2 regions of the Arthrobacter sp. 35/47 genome follow, and region 2 is predicted to be linked to the other one. Evidence: riboswitches for the same ligand, from Rfam matches in the RefSeq annotation. Region 2 holds a riboswitch; the other holds the start of a gene.
The links. A riboswitch is a leader RNA that binds a small molecule or an ion and turns the genes downstream of it on or off. The one in region 2 is predicted to bind thiamine pyrophosphate.

Region 1 (7,202 bases), on a different contig from region 2:
AACCGCTGCGGTACGAGTCGGTGAGGATGTTCCTTGCCACCACAAAAAGCCAGGCCCGGATCTCGAGTTCGCTGTGTCCGCGCATGACCGGGTGTTCCCAGGCACGCAGCAGGGTCAGCTGGACAACGTCATCGGCCAGGAAGACATCGGAGGTGAGCCGGCGGACAAACCGCCGCAGCGCACGCAGGTGGTGGTCCCTGATGACGCTGAGCCACTCCGCCTGTCCCTCGGCCATGTTCGTTCCCCACACTCGACATTCAAGCCATCGCTACCGCGTTACCTACCCATTGACGCCGTGCAAGGTTGGGAAAAGCCTGCGGCTTCTCGAAACACTGTCCCTCCAGTGTGCTCCTCCGCGGCGTCTTCGGAACAGGTGCTGCTAGCCGAGAATGAAGTTCCAGGTGCCCGCCGCCACCGCTGCGGTGACGGCAAGCGCCGCGATCAGCGTCCCCACCAAGACAACGACGACGTCGATCCGGCTGAAGATGCTCTCCCTCGCCCACGTGCGTGGACCCGCCCCGAAACCACGCGCTTCCATCGCGACCGCAAGCCGGGTGGCCCGGCGGATGGCCTGGACCATGAGCCCGAACGCCTGCCCCAGGAAGTTCCCGAACCGCGCCGCCGGGTTGCCTTCATGGGCAACGCCGCGGGCATGCCGCGCAAGCCCCAGGGTCCGCCACTCGTCAAACAGCAGGCCCACCAGACGCATGCCCGCCAGTGCGCCGAGCACAAACCGGTGCGGCGCCTTCAGCCGTTGGGCGAGGGCGTCTGCCAGGTCGGTGGGATCTGTGCTTGCCAGCAGGAAGAGGCCTGGGAGTGCAATGGCGAGCCCGCGCAGCCCGATGGCGAGCCCGGCGTTGACCGAGTCCTCGGTGAACAGCACGGGGCCCAGCTCGAAAAGGACCCTCCCCGTCTTGTCCGCCAGCAGCGCGGTGCCGTACGCGGCGACTATCGCGGCGACCACGAACGGCCAGGTGCGGAACAGCAGCCGGCGCACACTGATGCCCAGCAGCGGGAGCAGCAGCAGTTCACTGACCAGGACAACGCCGGCGCTCACCCAGTCCACGCTGAGCATCACCACCACGGTGATCAGCACCGCGGCGAAGAGCTTGGAGAGCGGGTTGGCCCTGGGCAGCACCTTCCCGGTGATCTCTGGATTCAGCACATCGACGCTCACGCGGCCACCTCCAGCGTTGCGGACGTGCCGTCGACGGCAAGAACCCGGCTTCCGAGTGCGGCGGTGTAGTCACGGTCATGGGTCACAGAGACAACGCACGTGCCGGCGTGGATGAGCTCGGCGAGAAGCGCCACCAGTTCCGCCCAGGTGTGCGCGTCCTGGCCGAAGGTCGGCTCATCGAGGATCAGGATTTCCGGGCCGGTGGCCAGCATTGTCGCCACCGACAGCCGCCGCTTCTCACCGCCCGAGAGGGTGAACGGATTCGCCTTCAACAGGCCGGTAAGGCGCAGCCGCTCAGCGAGGGGGTCGACGCGGCGCCGCACTTCCGCCTCGTCCTGGCGGGCAACCCTGCGGGGCCCGAATTCCAGCTCGTCCAGCACAGTGTGGGTCAGGAACTGGTGTTCCGGTTCCTGGAAGACGGTGCCGATGCGGCTGACCAGTTCAGCGGACTTCCAACCCGCAGGGCTGGTTCCGGCCCTGCGCGCAAGCGGAGGCCGGGCGGCAAGTTCACCGCTGCGGGGCCTGAGCAGCCCGCCGAGCGTGAGTGCGAGCGTCGATTTGCCGGACCCGTTGGGGCCCAGCACGCTGAGAGCTTCCCCGCCGCGGAGGGTGAGGTCAACGTCGTCGAGCACTGCATTTCCGCGCCTGGTCCGCGCGACGGCGAGCCCGGCTGCGTACAGCAGATCGGCGCCGGGCCGGGCGCTGACTGCGGGGGTTTCCGGACGGTAGCCCGGCACCCAGACGCCGGCTTCGATCAGCCGGGCCCTCGTACCTTCCTGCCGGAGCACCACCGAGGGCGCACCGTCGGCGAGGATCCCGCCGTCGGAATCGAGTACCACCACGCGGTCGACGACGTCGGCCCAGACGTCGACGCGGTGCTCCACCACCACCAGGGTGGCTGAGGTCCGTTCGAGCACGCGCACCACGGCGTCCCGCACATCGATGACGCCTGCCGGGTCCAGGTTGGCAGTCGGTTCGTCGAGCAGGAGCAGTCCGGGCTGCATGGCGAGGACGGCCGCCAGGGCGAGCCGTTGCTTCTGGCCGCCGGAGAGCGCCGTGGTGGGGTGGTCCAGCGGGACGTCCAGGCCGACGTCGTCGAGCGCGCGGTGCACTCGCGGCCAGATTTCGGCGCGCGGCACGGCAAGGTTCTCGGCCCCGAACGCCACTTCGTCGCCGACGCGCGCCAGTACCAGTTGCGTATCCGGATCCTGGAGGACCAGACCGGAACGGCCGCGGGCATCGGCCGGGCTGACGCCGTCGACCGTGAGGTGGCCTGCCTGCTCCCCCTCTTCCTGATCTCCCAGGACACCGGCCAGTCCGTGCAGAAGCGTGGACTTGCCGGCACCCGAGGCGCCGAGAAGCAGGACCCGTTCACCGGCTTCAACCGTCAGGTCGATGTCCCGGACTGCCCAGCGTACGCGCCCGGGGTGGCGCCAGCCCCAGCCCCGGGCGGTGATCGGCGAGCCCATGCTAGACGTCAGCCGTGCGGCCCGCAGCGAAGGAGGACAATGCGCCGGTCTTTGCGAGTCCCCGGGTGGCGAGCCAGGGCAGCAGTCCCGCCAGGACCACACCGGAAATGGCGGCGAACACGCCGTACATCAGCTTGAACTCGATGGCCCATTCGACGTTGTACATGATGTTTTCGCTGACCGCCAGGAAAATGCCCGCACTGAGGCCGGCAAGCAGCGCCACGCCGATGTTCCAGCGGCGGTACAGGAACAGCGCGAACACCAGTTCCGCACCGATGCCCTGGACCAGGCCGGAGAGCAGGACGGCCATGCCGAACTGGGTGCCGATCAGCGCCGATACCGCCGCTGCGAGGACCTCACAGTAGATGGCGGCGCCCGGCTTGCGGATGATGAGTCCGCCGAGAACGCCGGCAATCAGCCAGCCGCCGGAGTAGAGGCCTGCCAGCGGTGGGTAGGCCGCAGTGACGGCGGCGATTCCGCTGTAGCCTGCCGACCAGGCGAAGAAGATGACGCCGACGGCCACCGAAATCACGGAAGCGACCACAATATCCACCACGCGCCATTCATAATGGCGCCGGGATGTGGCCGGGGTGGGGCTCTTTGTTTCAGTCATGGTGTTTGATCCTCCTGGGTGCAGGAGGGGAAGGCACACCGGCAGGACGCCGGTTGCCCTGAGAACTCGACTCCCTTCGCCGGTACTAGCCGGATCAGGTTCGAGGGTCTGCGGTGGTCCGCACTCTCAGCGCCCACCACCTACGTGGCTGCGCTCCCCTGTCGTTGTTTTGAGCGATACCAACTCTACACCCGCCGCTCCCGTCTCCGCCGTCGTCGCGTCATCTATCGCCGCGGGGATAACGCTAGGCTGGGACCAAGGACAAGCCGACTGAAAGAGGCACCATGAACACGATCTTCAAACTGATGGGCGTTGGACTGGGCATTGGAGCGGGGCTCGTAGGCACACAGCTGGTCGACTTCATCTGGAAGCGGGTTACCGGAAACGAGCCTCCAAAAGACAAGGAAGGCCTGGAGAACAGCCTGCGGTCGGCCTTGGCATTTGCGGTCATTTCCGGAACGGTGAGCACCACTATCCGCGTCCTCACGAACCGGACCACACAGCAGGCCATCCGCCGCTACGAGCGCACCCGCCACATCACTTAGGAATCGCCCGCGCAGATCGACGGCGTCCCCGTTTGGGTGTGATCCCTGTTCCTGCTTCACGCATGATCCCCGTTTGCGTGTGTGGATAAGTTGTGGGTGACTGCTCCTCCACATTGCCGGGTTTCGGTCGGTATTAGTACGTGTCTTCGATAATATTTTGGTATGGCCGTCGCATCGCTCGAACACCACGGGGAAGATGATTCTCTCCTGCGTGGAATGCGTTCGGATTTGCTGGCTTTCGCCCACCACTTCGAATCGGGTTATCTCCTCCTGGACCGGGAGGAGGTTGTTGCGGCTCTTGTCGGGGTGGAGGAGATCTCCCGGGTGGTGGATCACCTTCAGACCCTGGTTGCCCGGGCCGCCGAAGACCACTCACTTGCCGGCACGGACGCCCAGGAAGCCCATAAGGGGACGGCAGAGTACCTGCGGGCGAAGCTCGGGGTCAGCCGTTCCGAGGCAAACCGCCGGTTGCGGCTGGGCCAGGACGTGCTTCCCGAGGTTCCGGGGCCGGGTGCACCGGTCCAGGCTCCGCTGCCTGTCCTGGCCGCTGCAACGCGTGCCGGAGCGTTCAGCACCCGGGCGGCGATGGTGATCAGGGACGCCGTTCACCGTGTCCGGGCTGTCGCGACCGGCCGCCAGGTGGAGGCCATGGAGGAACACCTGGTCCGCCAGGCCGTGGAGTCTGATGAGGACGTGCTGCGGGTCCTTGCCCGGCGTTGGGAAAGCGTGATCGACCAGGACGGCGTGGAACCAACGGAGAAGGTCCTCCGGGCCAGGCAGGGCGTCTTCCTGCGCGGTAGGCGTCATGGCCTGCACTTCCTGGAGATCGGCGCCACCGATGAGCAGTTTGAGTACCTCCTGACCGTCATGAACACGGCCACCAACCCCCGAGTGAACGGCACCACCCCACCCGGAACGCAGACCAACGGCCCAACCCGTGCGCAGGAGTTGCTCGAGGGGCTGGTGTCCGGCTGCCGGATCGCCCTTGCCGGTGACGGTCTGCCGGCCACCGGGGGTCACCGCCCGCAGGTGATGGTCACCATCAACTACCGGGATCTCCTGAGCGATCTGGGGCAGGACGGCCATGCGGTCTTCGCCGAGCAGGTGAGCGCCCGGAGCATCCGTAAACTGGCGTGCGAGGCGGACATCCTGCCGCTGGTGCTCGGCGGTAAAGGTCAGGTCCTGGACATCGGACGGGCCCAACGCCTCTTCCCGCCGCACCTGCGGCGGGCACTGGTTGCCCGCGACAAGGGCTGCGCCTTCCCGGACTGCACGGTGCCCGCCACCTGGTGCGAAGCCCACCACATCGTCCCGTGGGCAGCGGGCGGAACCACCAGCATCAGCCACGGCGTGCTGCTCTGCTCCCGGCATCACCACCTGATCCACGAGGGCAACTGGTCGGTCGAATCAGTTCAGGGAATCCCATGGTTCCGGCCACCGAAATACATCGACCCCCACCGGAACCCCAAACGCAACCGGTACCGGCAAGTGGAAGAAGCCGTCCACCACCAACTCGCACACACCGGACCCAGCACCGCGCCACCATGACCGGAAGACGCCTGGGCAGGAGGAGCGTCGGCCAACATGGGCAAAATCGGGAGCAAAACGGCGAGCATGAGAGCTATGCCGGAAGTGCCTCCCGGATCTTCGCCGCGGCCGCCTGCGGATCATCGGCCTCGGTAATGGCGCGTACCACGACAACGCGTTTGGCGCCGGCCGCAACCACCTCTTCGACGTTCTGCAAGTCGATCCCGCCAATAGCAAACCACGGCTTGAGCGACTGGCCGCGCTGCGCGTGCACTTCTTCGAGCTGCGCTGCGTTCCGCACCAGGTCCAACCCGACGGCGGTGCGGCCCGGTTTGGTCGGCGTGGCCCAGACGGGGCCGGTGCAGAAATATCCAACGTCGTCATTCGAGGCGGCCGCGGCCACCTGCTCCGGTGAATGCGTTGAAAGGCCGATCACTCCGCCCTCATGGAGGAAGGGGCGGGCAAACTCGGGTGGTAGATCGCGCTGCCCGACGTGCAGCACGGGAGCACCGCTGACCGCCGCGATGTCGGCGCGGTCATTGACAGCCCAGAGCTTCCCGCGGGAAACGGCCGACGCGCGCAGCACCTGGAGCAGTTCGAGCTCCTGTGCTGCCTCAAGAGACTTGTCCCTCAACTGGATGATGTCCACCCCGCCAGCAAAGGCGGCGTCGACAAATTCGCCGAAGTCCTGCTGGCGCTGTCGTGAATCCGTGCACAGGTAGAGGCGGGCAGAGTGAAGTTGCATACCCTCTACAATAAGTGGGTACTGCGGGAGCCAAACCGCGTCCGGGACATATTCGGACGCGTGCCGGCTGAGAGGGCGTTCGGCGCCGACCGCGTTGTGAGAACAACGAACCTGATCCGGATCATGCCGGCGTAGGGAAGGACCCTGGTGGAAACAGACGTGGACGTCGCCGTCGTCGGCGGAGGAATTATCGGGCTCGGGATTGCGTGGGAAGCGATCCGCAGGGGACACACCGTGACGGTGATCGATCCGGATCCAGCCGCAGGTGCCACCCACGCGGCAGCCGGCATGATCGCGCCGGCGAGCGAGCTCCACTACCGCGAGGAGCACCTGCTTCGGCTCACCCTCGATTCAGCCGCCCGGTACCCTGAATTCCTCGCGTCCCTGACCTGGACGGGCATCGATCCCGGGTTCCGGCGGACCGGAACAATAGTGCTCGGCTTTGACGGCGCCGACCGGCAGGCTCTCGCCGATCTTCAGGCGGTACAGGCGCGCAACTCCCTCGTAGTGGAGCAGGTGTCCCTGCGCGAAGCGCGCCGATCGGAGCCGATGATCGGACCCGCTGCGACTGCCGCATTCCGCGCGCCGGAGGACCATCAGGTGGACCCCCGCAAACTGGCCGCGGCACTGCTCGCTGCCGTGACATCCCGCGGAACGCTGGTCCGTGCCGCGGCGACCGGCGTCGAACGGGACGGCAGCCATGTGACCGGTGTTCGTCTGGCTGACGGGAGCGTGCTTCGCGCCGGCTCCACGACTATTGCGAATGGACTCGCTGCGGCCGGGCTTGCCGGTCTGCCCTGCCGGCTTCCACTGCGGCCCGTCTACGGCGATATCCTCCGTCTTCGGGTGCCCGAGGCGCTACAGCCACTGCTGACGCACACCGTACGCGGACTGGTGCGGGGACATCCCGTCTACATGGTTCCCCGGACCGACGGCACCGTGGTGCTTGGCGCAACCATGCGCGAGGACGGCAGCAATGCAGTGTCCGCAGGCGGGGTCTACCAGCTGCTCCGCGACGCGCAGCAGCTCATCCCGGCTGTCTCCGAGCTGGAACTTGTCGAAGTACTGTGCCGTGCGCGTCCCGGCACTCCGGACAACGCGCCGCTGCTCGGTCAGGTTGAGGGTT
Region 2 (7,202 bases):
GCCGACAACGGCGCACTCGTGGGCCTGTTCGTCCTCGGCCTGGCTCTGTTCATCGCCACGCCGGACTTCCTCACCGGGCCCAACCTGCTGAACATCGGCATCCAGGCATCCGTCATCGCGGTGCTCGCGTTCGGGCTGACCTTCGTAATCGTCGCGGCGGGTATTGATCTCTCGGTCGGCTCCGTTGCGGCGCTCTCGGCCATGGGATCCGCGTGGATGTTCTCGCAGGGTTCCATGCCGGGATGGGTAGCTCTTGTCGGAGGCCTCCTGATCGGCGCCCTCAGCGGTGCGGTAAGCGGTTTTGCCGTGGCTTACGGGAAGCTGCCGTCCTTCATCGCGACCCTCGCCATGCTCAGCGTCGCCCGTGGCCTGACGCTGGTCATCTCAGACGGCCGGCCCATCGGCACCGCTCCCGACGTTTCCTTCCTCGGCGGCAACATCGGCCCGATTCCGATGCCCATCATCGTCCTGGTTCTCGCCGGCCTCGTTGCCGCGTTCATCCTCAACTTCACCGTCATGGGCCGCTACATGTACGCGGTCGGCGGCAACCGGGAAGCTGCCCGGCTCTCAGGTGTGCCCGTCCGGAAAGTACTCATCACGGTGTTTGCGCTCTCCGGACTCTTCGCGGGCCTCGCCGGCCTGCTGTTGTCCGGCCGCCTCGACTCCGCCCAGCCACAGGCCGCCGCGGGTTATGAGCTCGACGCGATTGCCGCCGTCGTCATCGGTGGCGCCTCGCTTGCCGGCGGCATCGGCCGGATCAGTGGCACCCTGGTCGGTGCCCTGGTGCTCGTGGTGATCCGTAACGGCCTCAACCTCCTCAACGTCTCCTCCTTCTGGCAGCAGGTGGTCATCGGCCTGGTCATCGCCGTTGCTGTTGGAATCGACTCCCTGCGGCGCAAAAACCAACCGCACTAGAACAAGCACTTACTCCGTCCAACCAATCCAAAAAAAGGAAACAACAATGAAGTTCTCCGCACCCCGCAAGGCTGCCGTCCTGACTGTGTCCCTGGCTCTGGCGTTCTCCGCCACTGCCTGCAACCGCGGCGGCGAAGAAGGCGCCGAGGGATCGGCGTCCGCCACGCTCGCCCTTTCCACGCTGAACAACCCGTTCTTTGTCGAACTACGCGACGGCGCCGAAGCCGCCGCTGAAGAAGCAGGCATCGAACTCGAAGTGGTCGATGCGCAGAATGACTCCGCGACCCAGACCAACCAGCTCGCCACCGCCGCCACCAGCGGCACCGACGGTGTCATCATCAACCCGGTGGACTCCGACGCCGCAGCCGCCTCGGTTGCGCCGCTGATCGAGGGGGACATCCCCGTCGTCGCAGTGGACCGTGCAGTCAACGGCGCCGAGGTGGGCTCGCTGGTCTCCAGCGACAACGTTGCCGGCGGCAAGCAGGCAGCAGAGGAACTCGCCAAGGCCATGGGCGAAAAGGGCAAGGTCATCGTCCTCCAGGGCGTCGCCGGAACCTCTGCCAGCCGTGACCGCGGTGACGGCTTCGAAGAGGGCATCTCGGCCTACCCGGACATCGAGGTGGTCGCCATGCAGACCGCCAACTTCGACCGCGCCGAAGCCCTCAACGTAGCCACCAACCTGCTGCAGGCCAACCCGGATGTCACCGGCATCTTCGCTGAAAACGATGAGATGGCCCTCGGCGCCATCCAGGCTCTCGGCGACCGCGCCGGGTCCGAGGTCATGGTCGTCGGCTTCGACGGCACCGAGGACGGGCTGGCTGCCATCGAGGAAGGCACCATGACTGCCACCATCGCGCAGCAGCCCGCCGAGCTCGGCAAGCGCTCCGTCGAGGTACTCCAGCAGCTCCTCGCCGGCGAGACCGTCGAAGCAACCATCCCCGTTCCGGTCACCACCGTGAACTCGGAGAATGTCGGTGAATTCACCAAATGAGCACACGGCCGCCGGGCGTCGTCGTTGTAGGGTCCATCAACGCAGACCTCGTAGTAACACTGGAACGCCACCCCCAGCCGGGCGAAACCCTGCTGGGACGGACCATGACGGTGATGCCCGGCGGCAAGGGCGCCAATCAGGCTGTAGCTGCGGCGAAGCTGGGAGCATCGACCACCATGGTCGGTGCCGTGGGCAGGGACGCCTACACCGACGTCGCGCTCTCCGGTCTGCTCGCTGCCGGAGTCCATACCGATGGCGTTGAACGTCTTGGCACCACCACCGGCGTCGCCATTGTGGAAGTCGACGACGACGGTGAGAACACCATCGTCGTCATTCCCGGTGCCAACGGGGAGGTTTCACCCTCACTCGTTTCTTCGGCTGTGGGCTTGATTGCCGACGCCGGCGTGCTGGTCCTGCAGGGCGAGATTCCTGCCGCCTCGGTTGCCGCAGCGGTTGCTGCGGCCCGGGGCAGGGTGCTGATCAACCTGGCACCGGTGGTCGAGCTGGAGCGCTCGACCCTGCTGCGTGCCGACCCGCTCGTGGTCAATGAACATGAGGGTGCACTGGTGCTGAGGCAGCTGACCGGTGCACCTGCGCCGTCGGACCACGCAGAAACCGCCCGTGCGCTCCTTGCCTGCGGCTTCGGGTCTGTCGTGATGACGTTGGGCGGCGCCGGTGCGCTCCTGGCAACGTCATCGGGCGTGCTCGAAGTTCCGGCACCGCGGGTTTCCGTGGTGGACACCACCGGCGCCGGAGACGCGTTTGTTGGTGCACTGGCAGCCCGGTTGGTTGCCGGCGATCCACTTCCCGACGCCGTCACCTTCGCGGTGCGGGTCGGCGCGTTTGCGGTCGGCGCGGAGGGCGCACAGCCCTCCTATCCGTCGCTGTCCGACGTCCTCCCGGAGGCACCGTCCGAGGCGGGAGTGCGGGCATGAAGAAAACCGGAATACTGAACGGACCGGTGAACGCCCGGCTGAGCACCCTGGGCCACGGGCATCTGGTGATGATCACGGACTGCGGCATGCCGCTTCCCGACTCTGCCGCCGTCGTCGACCTCGCCCTGGTCAAGGGAATGCCGCGGTTTGTCGATGTGCTGCGGGCGGTGCTCGCCGACGTCGAAGTCGAGGGGTCCATCATCGCCTCGGAAGCGTCCGCGACCGCGGTGGAGGACGCTGTGCGGGGTGAGGGACTCGCCCCCGCCATCGTGAGCCACGAGGAGCTGAAGGAGTTGCTCGCGGAGGCCCGGCTCATCATCCGGACCGGTGAAGCGACGCCGTTTGCCAACGTGGCGCTGCGTTGCGGGGTGACGTTCTAGGGGTTTTCCTCCTGCTTACCGTGACGGGCCGGCTTGAGCAGGCACACCGACACGACTACAGTCGGAACCGAACAACGGGAGCTCGGGCATGACCGGGCTGAGAGGGCGGCTGGAAAGCGCCGCTGACCGCACGAACCTGTCCGGGTAATGCCGGCGAAGGGACTACATTCCATGCTGGGATTTTCCGTAACTGTCATCATTCTGGTTGCTGTACTCGGCGCTTTCGCCTGGGTAGGGCTCGGCGTCGGCCGTGACCGGAATCTTGAGGAATTCGCGGTAGCGCGCAACAGCCAGACCGGCCTCGGGCTTGGTCTCTCGTTCTTCGCCTCCGGGGTAGGCGCCTGGATCCTTTTCGCTGCCCCGGAAGTCGGTGCGTCAGCGGGAATCTCCGGCGTCATCGGCTACGCACTCGCCCTCACCGTTCCGCTCCTCGGCCTCGTGCTCGTCGGCCGGCGGCTGCGGGCGCTGGTGCCGGCCGGGCACAATCTGGCGGAGTTCGTCCGGCTCCGCTTCGGCAGGGCGATGTACGGGTACGTCCTGGCCATCTCCATGCTCTACATGCTTGTTGCGCTGTCCGCCGAACTCACTGCAGTGGGCGGAGTATTGGGAAGGCTGTCGAGCCTTGAACCACGGGTGGGAATCATCGCGGTTGCCATCATCACTGCGCTGTACACCACCGTCGGTGGGCTCCGCGCCTCGATACGCACCGACCGCTGGCAGTCCTGGATGCTGTTCGGGCTACTGGCGATCGTGGGCATCGCCCTGGCAACGGCGTTCGGGGAGCCCGCGGGTCCGGCGGACCCGGCGCTCTTCCGGATCGATCTCTCGGGCATCGAGGCGGCGCTGACACTCATCGTCGCGGTCACGGCCACCACCCTGTTCCACAACGGCTACTGGCAACGGGTATGGTCCGCACGCGATCAGCGAGCCCTCACCCGCGGTGCCGTGATCGGTGCTCTCACGCGCTTCCCTGTGGTCTTCGCCGCCGGCCTGGTGGGACTGCTCGCCGCCGCCCACGGCATTTTTCTGGGCAACCCTCCGGTGCCGTTCTTCGCCCTGCTGGAATCCCAGCCTGTCTGGGTACTCGGAGCGGTGCTGATCCTCACCCTGGCACTCGTCGCGTCCACCGTCGACACACTGCAGAACGGACTGGCTGCCACGGCCGTAACCTCCATCCCCTCCCTCGGCCTGAAGGGCGGCCGCATTGCCACGGTCCTTTTCACCGCAATCCCCGCGGTGGTTGCCTTCCAGGGATTCTCGGTCCTGCGGCTGTTCCTCATCGCCGACCTGTTCTGTGCCGCCACGCTCATCCCCGCGCTGCTGGGGTTGTGGCGCCGCTCCACGGCTGAAGGAGCGATCAGCGGATCGGTGGCCGGCCTTGCCGCTGCCCTCGGGTACGGTTTCCTCGCCGGAGACGGCAGCCTCAGCGGCGCCGTCGCTATCGCAACCTTCGCCGGTGGGCTTTCCCTGCCTCCGTTTCTGGCGGCGCTCGGTGTGTCCGCAATCGTCGCCGTCGTCGTGTCTCTGGCCGGCCGGCGCACCGCTGACCTGACCGGACTCAATGCCCAGGTGAACGCCCTCGACCCAGTATTGGGACGCCCGGTGGACGAGGCTGAACCGGCCGCAGAGGCACGCTGATGCCGGAACGCGACTCACTCGACCTCGAACTACAGGCCTACATCGAAAACGGAATCAACGACGACGCCCGCTTCAACGAACTAGCTCTTCAGCTTTTCGACTACCAGTACCGGCGCAACGCGGCCTACCGGCGCTTCTGCCGCTCGCGCCGGGCGGAGCCGGGAAGGCTCTTACGATGGGAGCAGATTCCCGCCGTACCGCTGACCGCGTTCAAGGACCTCACCCTTGCCTGTGAGCCGCCCGAGGACGCCGCCGCCGTCTTCATGACCAGCGGGAGCACGGATCCTTCCCGCCGGGGCCGCAACTACCACCCGCACCTGCACCTGTACGACGCGTCGCTGCGGGCCGGATTCGCCCGCTCTTTCCTGCCGGACCGCCGCACCATGCGCATGCTGGTTCTCAATCCGAGGCCTCACCAGCAACCCAATTCCTCCCTGGCCTACTTCCTCGGACGGCTGGTCGACTTCTTTGGGACCGAGGACAGCGCGTACCTGATGGACGGCGACGACCTGCAGATCGACAAGGTGGTTGCGGCCCTGCGCGAGGCCGAGACAACCGGTGAACCGGTGGCCCTGCTGGGTACCTCATTCGCGTATGTCCACCTCCTGGATGCGTTGGAGCAGGAGGGGCTGACGTTCCATCTCCCGGCGGGCAGCCGGCTGCTCGATACGGGCGGGTTCAAGGGCCGCTCCCGTGAGGTGTCGGCCGAGGACCTGCGCGCATCGTTCATGCAGAGTTTTGGGATCCCTGCCCCCTGGTGCATCAACTACTACGGGATGACTGAAATCAGCACCCAGTACTACGACAACACGCTCCGCGACGCCTTACTTGGGCGTGATATCCGTTCCCGTCACAAGACGCCGCCGCCATGGAGCCGCATCCGGATCATCGACCCGGAAACCGGAGCAAACCGCCCTCCAGGAGAGAAGGGCCTGGTGGTCCACTACGACCTGGCCAACAGGGGCTCCTGCCTGGCGGTGCTTGCCGAAGACAGCGGGTATGATGTCTTGACGGATAACCCCGAGGACGGCGGGTTCGTTCTGCTAGGCCGCGCTGAGGGAGCTGAGGCGCGCGGCTGCTCAATCGCCCTTGACGAGATGCTCCAGGCGAACCGTCCATGAATCCGGCTTCCCCGGACGATCCTGCGGTGGACGGGTTCTTCCTCCCCCAGCTCACACAGGAGGAGACAGCCGCCCTCGAGTGGGAAGCACGTGCCTGGGGCGGGGTGACCCTCCGGATGCCGGTGGTGAGGCCGGATCTCGTTGACCGCGTGGCTGCCCGGCTCCTGGAAAACCAGCGGTCTTACCTGGCAGACCGGCCGGTGATGGAAACCGTCGCCGCCCTTGGTCGGACCGCCGACCGGTGGTCGAATCCCGACTATCCCCTGCGCCGGCAGGCCGAGCAGCTGATTCCCTCCATCACAGGGTATGCCCCCGAGATGGTCCGCCGTGGCCTGAAGGAGTACCTTAAGACGTTCCGCCAAGACCGGCTTCTCCGCTTCCTCGCGCAGGATTTCGACAACCCGCTGGTTCTGGACGGTTTCCAGCCTTCCCGTGCCGGTGGACGCACGCGCGCCTACGGGCCACGGCTCATCACCCAGATCTTCGCGGGCAATGTGCCGGGGGTGCCGGTATGGAATCTGGTCTGCGGACTGCTGGTCAAATCCGCGACACTGGGCAAATCGGCGTCGGGCGAACCGCTTTTTCCGGTCCTGTTCGCCCGCAGCATCGCCGAGGAGGACCCGCAGCTTGCCGCCTGCCTTGCCATCATGCACTGGCCCCGGGGTGACACGCTGATTGAGGATGCCGCCTTCAACCATTCCGACGCCGTCACCGCCACCGGTGGTTCGGCTGCAATCGACAGCATCCGGCGGCGTCTTCCGTCCGGCATGCCCTTCGTTCCCTACGGGCACAAGGTGAGTTTCGCCGTCGTCGGACGGGAAGCCCTGGCGCTGAACCGCTACGCGGACACCGCGCGATTGGTCGCCTTCGACGCCTCACACTACGACCAGCAGGGCTGCCTGTCCCCGCACTGCGTCTTTGTGGAGCGCGGCGGCGCAGTAGATCCACGGGAGTTCACGGCCGCTGTCGCCGCGGAGATGGCCCGGTTTGAGCGCAGTAAGCCCCGGGCGCGGCTCACCCTCGAGGAGAGCGCGGCGATAGAGCGTATCCGTTCCTCCTACGAGTTCCGCTCCTACGATGACGACGCCGTCTCGCTGTTCTCCAGTGACACCGGCACCAGCTGGACAGTCGTCTACGAGGAAGCTCCCGCCCGATTCGAGCCGTCGCCGCTGAACCGGCTGCTGCGGATCCACCCGGTGGACGGAATGGACGACGTCGAACG

Region 1: linked by a shared signal. The riboswitch ahead of X803_RS0104360 (ECF transporter S component) and the one ahead of X803_RS19400 (sodium:solute symporter family transporter) in region 2 are both predicted to bind thiamine pyrophosphate.

The regions. Positions count from the first base shown of each region.
Region 1 covers NZ_KI914586.1:92,984-100,185, reverse strand. The annotation lists gene X803_RS0104375 (sigma-70 family RNA polymerase sigma factor) at 1-235, opposite strand, end outside; gene X803_RS0104370 (energy-coupling factor transporter transmembrane component T family protein) at 380-1,177, opposite strand; gene X803_RS0104365 (ABC transporter ATP-binding protein) at 1,174-2,646, opposite strand; gene X803_RS0104360 (ECF transporter S component) at 2,648-3,259, opposite strand; TPP riboswitch at 3,314-3,429, opposite strand; gene X803_RS0104355 (DUF4235 domain-containing protein) at 3,544-3,804, shown strand; gene X803_RS17745 (HNH endonuclease signature motif containing protein) at 3,967-5,352, shown strand; gene thiE (thiamine phosphate synthase) at 5,426-6,076, opposite strand; gene thiO (glycine oxidase ThiO) at 6,224-7,202, shown strand, end outside.
Region 2 covers NZ_KI914603.1:129,582-136,783, reverse strand. The annotation lists gene X803_RS0111135 (ABC transporter permease) at 1-915, shown strand, start outside; gene X803_RS0111130 (substrate-binding domain-containing protein) at 962-1,906, shown strand; gene X803_RS0111125 (ribokinase) at 1,903-2,841, shown strand; gene rbsD (D-ribose pyranase) at 2,838-3,221, shown strand; TPP riboswitch at 3,286-3,403, shown strand; gene X803_RS19400 (sodium:solute symporter family transporter) at 3,393-4,859, shown strand; gene X803_RS0111110 (LuxE/PaaK family acyltransferase) at 4,859-5,980, shown strand; gene X803_RS19395 (acyl-CoA reductase) at 5,977-7,202, shown strand, end outside.